Linked DNA regions of Heyndrickxia acidicola. The protein of the gene in region 2 interacts with the protein of the main gene of each other region in a pairwise test. Links are inferred from orthologs where the notes say so. Each region holds a gene or a part of one and is shown on either strand. Other genes may lie near its edges.

What was found. The genes of interacting proteins can lie anywhere in the genome.
Region 1: the proteins of A5N88_RS03775 (region 2) and recJ interact in binary tests that used the Escherichia coli proteins (3 or more experiments, as listed by UniProt). The link is inferred for Heyndrickxia acidicola from one-to-one orthologs.

The regions. Positions count from the first base shown.
Region 1 is NZ_KV440953.1:217,318-221,997, reverse strand. What follows is about bases 391-3,391. They hold recJ (single-stranded-DNA-specific exonuclease RecJ), read right to left. Parts: upstream 3,071-3,391; coding sequence 710-3,070; downstream 391-709. Other genes in these bases: A5N88_RS00925 (LapA family protein), read right to left, coding at 3,338-3,391; A5N88_RS00935 (adenine phosphoribosyltransferase), read right to left, coding at 391-710. Outside these bases: more of A5N88_RS00935, read right to left, coding at 198-390; more of A5N88_RS00925, read right to left, coding at 3,392-3,691; protein translocase subunit SecDF, read right to left, coding at 3,982-4,680. UniProt on the Escherichia coli protein: Single-stranded-DNA-specific exonuclease.
Region 2 is NZ_KV440953.1:810,678-813,677, reverse strand. It holds A5N88_RS03775 (DNA topoisomerase III), read right to left. Parts: upstream 2,596-3,000; coding sequence 406-2,595; downstream 1-405. Other genes in the region: A5N88_RS03770 (YkuS family protein), read left to right, coding at 2,991-3,000; A5N88_RS24060 (YuzL family protein), read left to right, coding at 2,810-2,938; A5N88_RS03780 (exonuclease domain-containing protein), read left to right, coding at 1-322.

The DNA.
Region 1 (4,680 bases), 590 kb from region 2 along the record:
CCACAATGACAGACAACATACGGAATCATCCAATATACATAAAGCTACAATCTATGCCAGCCTTAACAATCCAAATGCTTAGTCCAGTTCATGCCGGGTCCCCATTTCACGAAAAAGCAGGCGATAGATGCTATGTAAAAAAGCACTCTAGGAGAGTGCTTCTTTTTTACATACCTGGCAAGCATCAAGAGTACGCATTAAAATGTCATTAAAGTCAGAACATCGTAGCCCTTCAGCTTATCCTTGCCGTTAAGCTCCTCAAGCTCGATTAGGAACGCGATACCTGCTACCACTCCGCCAAGCTCTTCAACAAGCTGGATAGTGGCTTCAATTGTTCCGCCTGTCGCTAATAGGTCATCTGTTATAAGAACGCGCTGACCAGGCTTTATTGCATCTTTATGAATTGTTAAGACATCGCTTCCGTATTCAAGGCCATATTGTACTTTAATGGTTTCTCTAGGCAGCTTTCCTTCTTTACGGACTGGTGCAAAACCAACACCAAGTGCGTAAGCAACCGGGCACCCAATGATAAAGCCTCGTGCTTCAGGTCCAACAACAAGATCAATTTCTTTTTCTTTCGCATATTCAACAATTTGGTCTGTTGCATAACGGTATGCATCACCGTTATCCATTAATGTTGTGATATCCTTAAAAATAATGCCTTCTTTTGGCCAATCTGGAACAATTGTAATATATTTCTTTAAATCCATTATCTTACTTCCTCCTCATGTTTAACAGACCATTGAATCCTTTCATCAAACCATCTTTTTAAATCTTGATAAGATGAATATAATAATTCATTTTCTAGTTTAAATTGTGCTTCTTTTTTTTGATATGCAGTCGATTCAGACAAATCCCGTTTTGATTTTACAGGATGAATTGAAATAAGCCCATCCTTTATTGTAACAAAATCTAGTTCAAAAAACACCTGTGAAATAAAATCTACCGTTTCACGAGACCATCCTTTATAAGCAGCCAGCTGATCTCCATAACGAATCAGGTCAAACGATTTCCGTTTAGCGAGAAAGCCATAATACCATTTGAAATGCTCTCTTGTAGGAAATGTACTGAAAAAGTGATCCTGTTCATGATGAAAAAAGGCATAAATCCGTTCTGGTTTTTTCCCCTTTACCAAAAGGTGAAGAAGCGATTCATCTGAAGGCAAATCAAAAAGGACGATTGCTTTGCCGTCAATGTCGTGCTTACTTGCTTCGTCCTTGTCCCGAATATGGTAAAACGGAAAGCCCTCCAGTGCCTGCTTGAATGTCTCCAATGAACGTTCCTGAAACAGGATAAATTGGCTTTCTGTTTTTGGAATGGTTGAAACCCATTTTTTCCATTGCTTTATGCCTCGTATATCAAAGAGCTGCCAATCCTGCACCGTTATATCCTTCATAAAGATTTGGGGTTTCCGGATATTATTCCACTCATTAATAGCAAGCTCCCCCATAACGGAAGCTTCAGAAATCGGAGAGATATGATCTGCGAACTCCCCCATGCCAAAGCCTATTCCATCCAATATCGCGCCGTCCTGACCAAAGCTCACTTTCAAATGTTTATCACCCGCGCCAATTTTCCTTAATTGTTTAATTGGCACCCTTTCAATGACGACCTTTGGTTTAGGGTTGGCTGTTCCATATGGAGCAAGCATATCCAGTTCCCGTAAAGCCTCTAAATGAATGTCTTCGAGCTTTATTACCGCGTCTATTTCAGTGACCGGAATCAAATCTTCTTTCTTCAATACTTCAAAGGCAATCTTATTCATGCGATTCCTTAATTCTTCAACATCATCTATAGACAAAGTCATACCGGCTGCCATTGGATGTCCTCCAAAATGAGGAAGGAGCTCGCGGCAAGTACTTAAATGCTCAAATAAATTAAAACCTGCAATGCTTCTCGCAGACCCTTTTGCTTTATTCAATTCTAAATCAAAGCTTAATACAATAGTGGGCCGGTAGAATTTCTCAACCAGTCTGGAGGCAACAATTCCAACTACCCCGGGATTCCACCCTTCCTTGCCAATGACAAGTACTCTGTTTTGGTCAGTGGGGTATTGGCTTTCAACCATTTCAATTGCTTCCGTTGTCATATCATTGACAATGGCTTGCCTTTCCTTATTCATGGCATCAATTTGCTTTGCTAATTCAACAGCATCTTCCATATCTGTACTCATCAATAATTCGACTGCAGGATCCGCACTATCCAGCCTTCCGGCTGCATTCAGGCGGGGAGCTAGAACGAATCCAATCGTTTCCTCGCTGACTTCCGTCAGCTCTGTTCCAGTAACCTTGCATAAAGCCTGAATACCAGGTCGCTCTGTTTTGGCAAGCTGCTTTAATCCCGCCTTAACCAATGTTCGATTTTCACCGATTAATGGGACAAGATCTGCAACTGTCCCAATGGTCACGACATCCAGAAGATGGTCAGGAACAAATCCGTACAAAGCATGCGCCAGCTTAAAGGCAACACCCACTCCAGCCAATTCATGAAAGGGATAACGGCCTTCAGGATGCTTTGGATGTACAATTGCAAGAGCTTCCGGGAGCACCGGCCCCGGTTCATGGTGATCTGTAATAATTAGATCCATTCCCAGTTCCTTGGCTACTTGCGCTTCGTGGACGGCAGCAATACCTGTGTCGACAGTGATAATCAGTTTTTTTCCAGATTCTGCTGCATGGCGGAAAGCAGGTTCATTCGGCCCATACCCTTCGGTGAAACGATTTGGTATGTAGAACTCTGTGTCTGCACCTAAATCTGTCAACACACTCATCAGAACAGTAGTACTGCTGACACCATCCGCATCATAATCCCCAAAAACAAGGATGGGTTCTTTTTTTTCAATAGCAAATTTTATTCTTTCAACTGCTTCCTTCATGTCTTGAAGCAAAAAAGGATCATGAAATTCTTTTTTCTGATCAAATAAAAAAGCCCGTGCGGCCTCAGGGTCTGTTATGCCGCGGTTTATTAATAAACCTGCAACCAACGGAGTGATATTTACCTTTGCAGCCAATTCTTCCAAGGCGCTGGATTCAGCTTCTGTAACTTTCCAACGGGTTTTTGACTTTAACATATGCCCACCTCTTCAACCTCTCCATTATACATGGTTCATGTTCAACTGTCATCTTCTTATCTAATGGCTGTTTTCGCATAGAACGGTGCTTAAGAACAAAGATCAATCCGTATATTGTCGGTCTTCTCGGCATCTTTTCGTATACTGTACAAAAGTTTTAATACGGTACTTTGTTTTTTAAAATCAGTTTTGTGCCAAATAGCAACAATTTTTTAGAAAAGAGCCTATACAATTGAAAAAGACGAAGCAAGGGGGCTTTGCTCCGTCTTAATGTGCTGGGGAATCAGGCGTATCTGGCGAATCTGGTACTGTTTTTTGAAATGAGCTTTCCTCCATATCAGTTTCAGGCTTCTTTCCTGGCAAACCGACTCTGGTCCGCAGTTGTTTGAGTTCTTCTTCAAGCCGTTTATTTTGAAGCCTTAAAGAATACATTTTCACAAACCCAACAGCCCCTATAATGATTGCTCCTGTCACAACAGAACCCAGTATAACTAAAACCAAAGGCCATTGGGCTGTTCCAAATAAATAATGGACCTTTACTGAATCTACATTTATGACCGCAAAAATAGCAATTAAAAAAGCAAAGACAATTCCAAGAAAAATAGACCATTGGATTCTCACACTAACACACTCCCTTTATCAAATGCAGCTCAAATCCATTATTATTTGTAAAATTCCACTCACTTTGAAATCTTATGCAAAGGTACGTTCCCCTGCACACAGCTGCCTTTAGAGTAGAAACATTTTTAATATATACCCTCCAATGATGTATAATAATCCTCTTATTAAAATCCTAATCCTTTCAACAGAGCAATAATCGGTAAAATTCTATGTTGAAAACTGCTCGTATCTCATTTAACAAATCCATAAAAAACCACAGATCATTTTTAAGATCTGTGGCTTTACATCCATTATACTTGAGGCTCGTCTGACCATTTTCTTTTTTCTTTAACGGTTTTTATCGGTCCGTTCTTTCTAAGCTGCTTTCGCTTCCAAACAAACCAAAGCTGCGAAGCAATAAAGATGGACGAATAAGTACCAGAAATTAACCCGATGAGCAAAGCAATAGCAAAATTCGTAAGAGAACTGCTTCCGAAAATCAGAATAGCCAGTGTTGTGATGACTACCGTCAGGACAGTATTGACTGAACGAGTAAGTGTCTGGCGAATCGATTTATTTACGACATCTGCCAGTTCATCTTCTGTTTTAATCCGTCCCTTCTTCCTTAGGTTTTCCCGGATACGGTCGAAGGTAACGATCGTATCATTAATGGAGTAACCTGCAATAGTCAATACGGCTGCAATGAAATTAAGATCCACTTCAAGCCTTGTTAAGCTGAAAATGGCGATAATGAAAAACACATCATAAAACAGGGCTACAATTGTCGCTAAGCCCATTAAAACTTCAAAACGGAGTGCGACATAAATAATAATACCTACAGCTGCGATGATAAGGGCAGAAATTGCGTTTTTAGCCAATTCCTTTCCAACCGTAGGTGAAACGGTACTGATGGAAGGCTCTGTTCCATACTCACTGGTAAAGTGGGAGTTCACCTTCTCTACATCACTCTTCGAAAGCATGCCTTTTAAACGTACAACTCCTGTGTCGCT
Region 2 (3,000 bases):
CGCTTCTTTTGACCGCAGCTTTTTAATTGAACTGATGCCCGAGCTCACAGAAAGAAAATGGTATTGTTCTATGCGGAATATTAAATGGAAGGAGTACGGATATGCTAATAAAAAACTAAATACTTTGCTTCATGGCCATGGTATACACAATGTACACGCCCATAGAGCAGACAGTGATACAAGATCCACCTTTGAGTTATTGCAAAAGCATAATCCTGACGGTTCTCCTTATTTGCTTGAAATGTTATCAAAAAAACCAATGAGGAAGCCGCAGCATAAGAAAACATATTACCCAAAAAGCAAGAATGTTCCATTCTCCTGATAGTATTACGAATAAAAGCTATCGCTTAAGCTTTTATGCCTTATTTTTTCACACAAAAGGAGCCTGTTCGGCTCCTTTTTACATTAGTCTAATTTTAAATTTTTAAATGCTTCAGCAAATGCATTATTTAATGGTTCTTCCTTATTTTGCTGCTTATTTAAATACTTTTGAACCTCTCGTTTCGATACTTTTCCATTTGATTCGCTTTTTCGGCGTTTTTCAAAGGCAGACAGCTTCTCGCGATACCCGCACTTACAGGCAAAAATTTGGCCTTCCCCTTCTCCACGGAGCTCCAGCTTTTTCATGCATTGAGGACAGCGGGCATTGGTAAGGCGGGCCACATTTTTTCGATAACCGCATTCACGATCTTGACAAACAAGCATCTTGCCTTTTTTTCCGTTTACCTCAAGCATTGGTTTTCCGCATTCAGGACAACACTTTGTTGACAGGTTATCATGCTTATACTTTTTATCGCTTGATTTTATTTCGGAAACAATTTCTATTGTATACTGCTTTATTTCATTGATAAATACTTCTTTTTTAAGCTTCCCTTTTGCTATCAATTCAAGCTTCTGTTCCCATTCGGCTGTGAGCATAGGGGATTTCAACTCTTCTGGTACTAAATCAAGCAATTGTCTGCCTTTTGACGTAATATGAATGTCTTTTCCTCGTTTTTCGATCAAAAAAGAATTAAACAGCTTATCAATGATGTCTGCACGCGTTGCTACAGTGCCCAGCCCCCCTGTAGATTTTAATGTATCTGCAAGCTGTTTATTTTGTGTATTCATATACTTCGTTGGATTTTCCATTGCAGAAAGCAATGTGGCTTCATTAAATCGAGCAGGAGGATTTGTTTGACCGGTTGTTTGCGCAATGAGCTTTACCTGTAAGCTATCTCCTTTTTCAATTCGGGGCAGAATTTGTTCTTTTAGATCATCTGCTGTATCGTCATCGTCAAATCGATTTTCATAAACTTCCTTCCAGCCCATAGACAAAATATTTTTTCCTCTGGCAACAAAGGTTTCCTCCCCAATTTTCGCATGAAGGGTCAATTGATCATATTCGAATGCAGGGAATAATACGGATAGGAACCGTTTTACCACCAAATCATATATTTTCCTTTCCCTATCAGTAAATGCAGATACATTCACATAGCTTTCTGTTGGAATGATAGCGTGATGGTCAGAAACTTTTGTATCATCAACGAACCCTTTTGTGATTTTAAGAGGCTTTTTCAAAATCTTATTTACCAAAGATCGATATTCACCCGCTCCGCACGCTTTTAAGCGCTCTTGTAACGTACCAACGATATCTGAGGAAATGAACCTTGAATCGGTACGCGGATACGTTAAAACTTTATGCTGTTCGTAAAGCTTTTGCATGATGTTCAACGTTTCTTTCGCAGAATAGCCAAAAATGTTATTGGCATCACGTTGAAGCTCTGTTAAATCATAAAGACCCGGAGAAACGGTTTTCTTTGTTTTTTTCTCAATTTCTTCAACGGCTGCATTTTGTGTTCCCAATTTCTTTATGATAGCTTCGATCTTGTCTTTATTAAAACTTCGTCTATTGCCGTTAGAATCAATCCAGGCCAAGGTTAGGTTATTTGTTGTTTTAGCCTCAATTCCATAATAGGTTTGCGGTTTGAAATGCTTAATTTCGTCTTCTCTCGAAGCAATAATTGCAACGGTAGGTGTCTGTACACGTCCACAGTTAAGCTGTGCATTAAATCGAGTTGTGAGGGCGCGCGTTGCATTAAGACCGATATACCAATCCGCTTCTGAACGAGCTACAGCGGAGGCATACAAGTTTTCATAAGCTTTTCCGTTTTTTAATTGTGAGAAGCCTTCTTTAATCGCTTTATCTGTAACAGAAGAAATCCACAGCCTTTTCATCGGCTTTTGGACTTTCGCTTTATCTATAATCCAGCGTGCGACTAATTCTCCCTCTCTCCCGGCATCAGTAGCCACAATAATTTCATGTACGTCCTTTCTTGACAACTGGCTTTTAACCGTATTGAATTGTTTTCCTGTCTGCTTGATTACGGTTAATTTCAAATGCTCCGGCATCATAGGCAGATCTTCTAATTTCCACGTTTTATATTTGATATCGTAACTTTCAGGGTCCGCTAATGTGACTAAGTGCCCAAGCGCCCATGTTACAATATACTTATCTCCTTCAAAATATCCATTTCCATTTTTATTGCAATTCAGTACACGCGCTATATCACGTGCTACTGAAGGTTTTTCAGCAATTACTACACTTTTTGCCATACGTAAAACATCCTTTCCAATTTCCATATGTTAAATATAACATAAGATTCCCTAGTATTCATTTGTGCTTAAATGGCTTATACAAACTAAAGATAAAAGCAATTTACTCAAAGATACATACTTTCAAGGTAAAAACAAAAAGATAAGATTAGCTTTTTAAGTTTCTCCAGTGCAACACTTTCTTTTAAATAGTCAAGTAAAAGGAGGCCCCTAAATGGCAAAAGTAAAAAAAGATCCATCCAAAACTGGTTTAAGTGCTTCTAAAGTAAAAGGACAAGGTACAACAACAAAAGAAACGGGTACCATTGAAGCGGATGCATCCAGACAAAAACACGGAAGATAAGGGCATATTATTAAGCGATTAAGGCATGATAATGAAGAGGAGGTGTTAAAGAATGGCAAAAA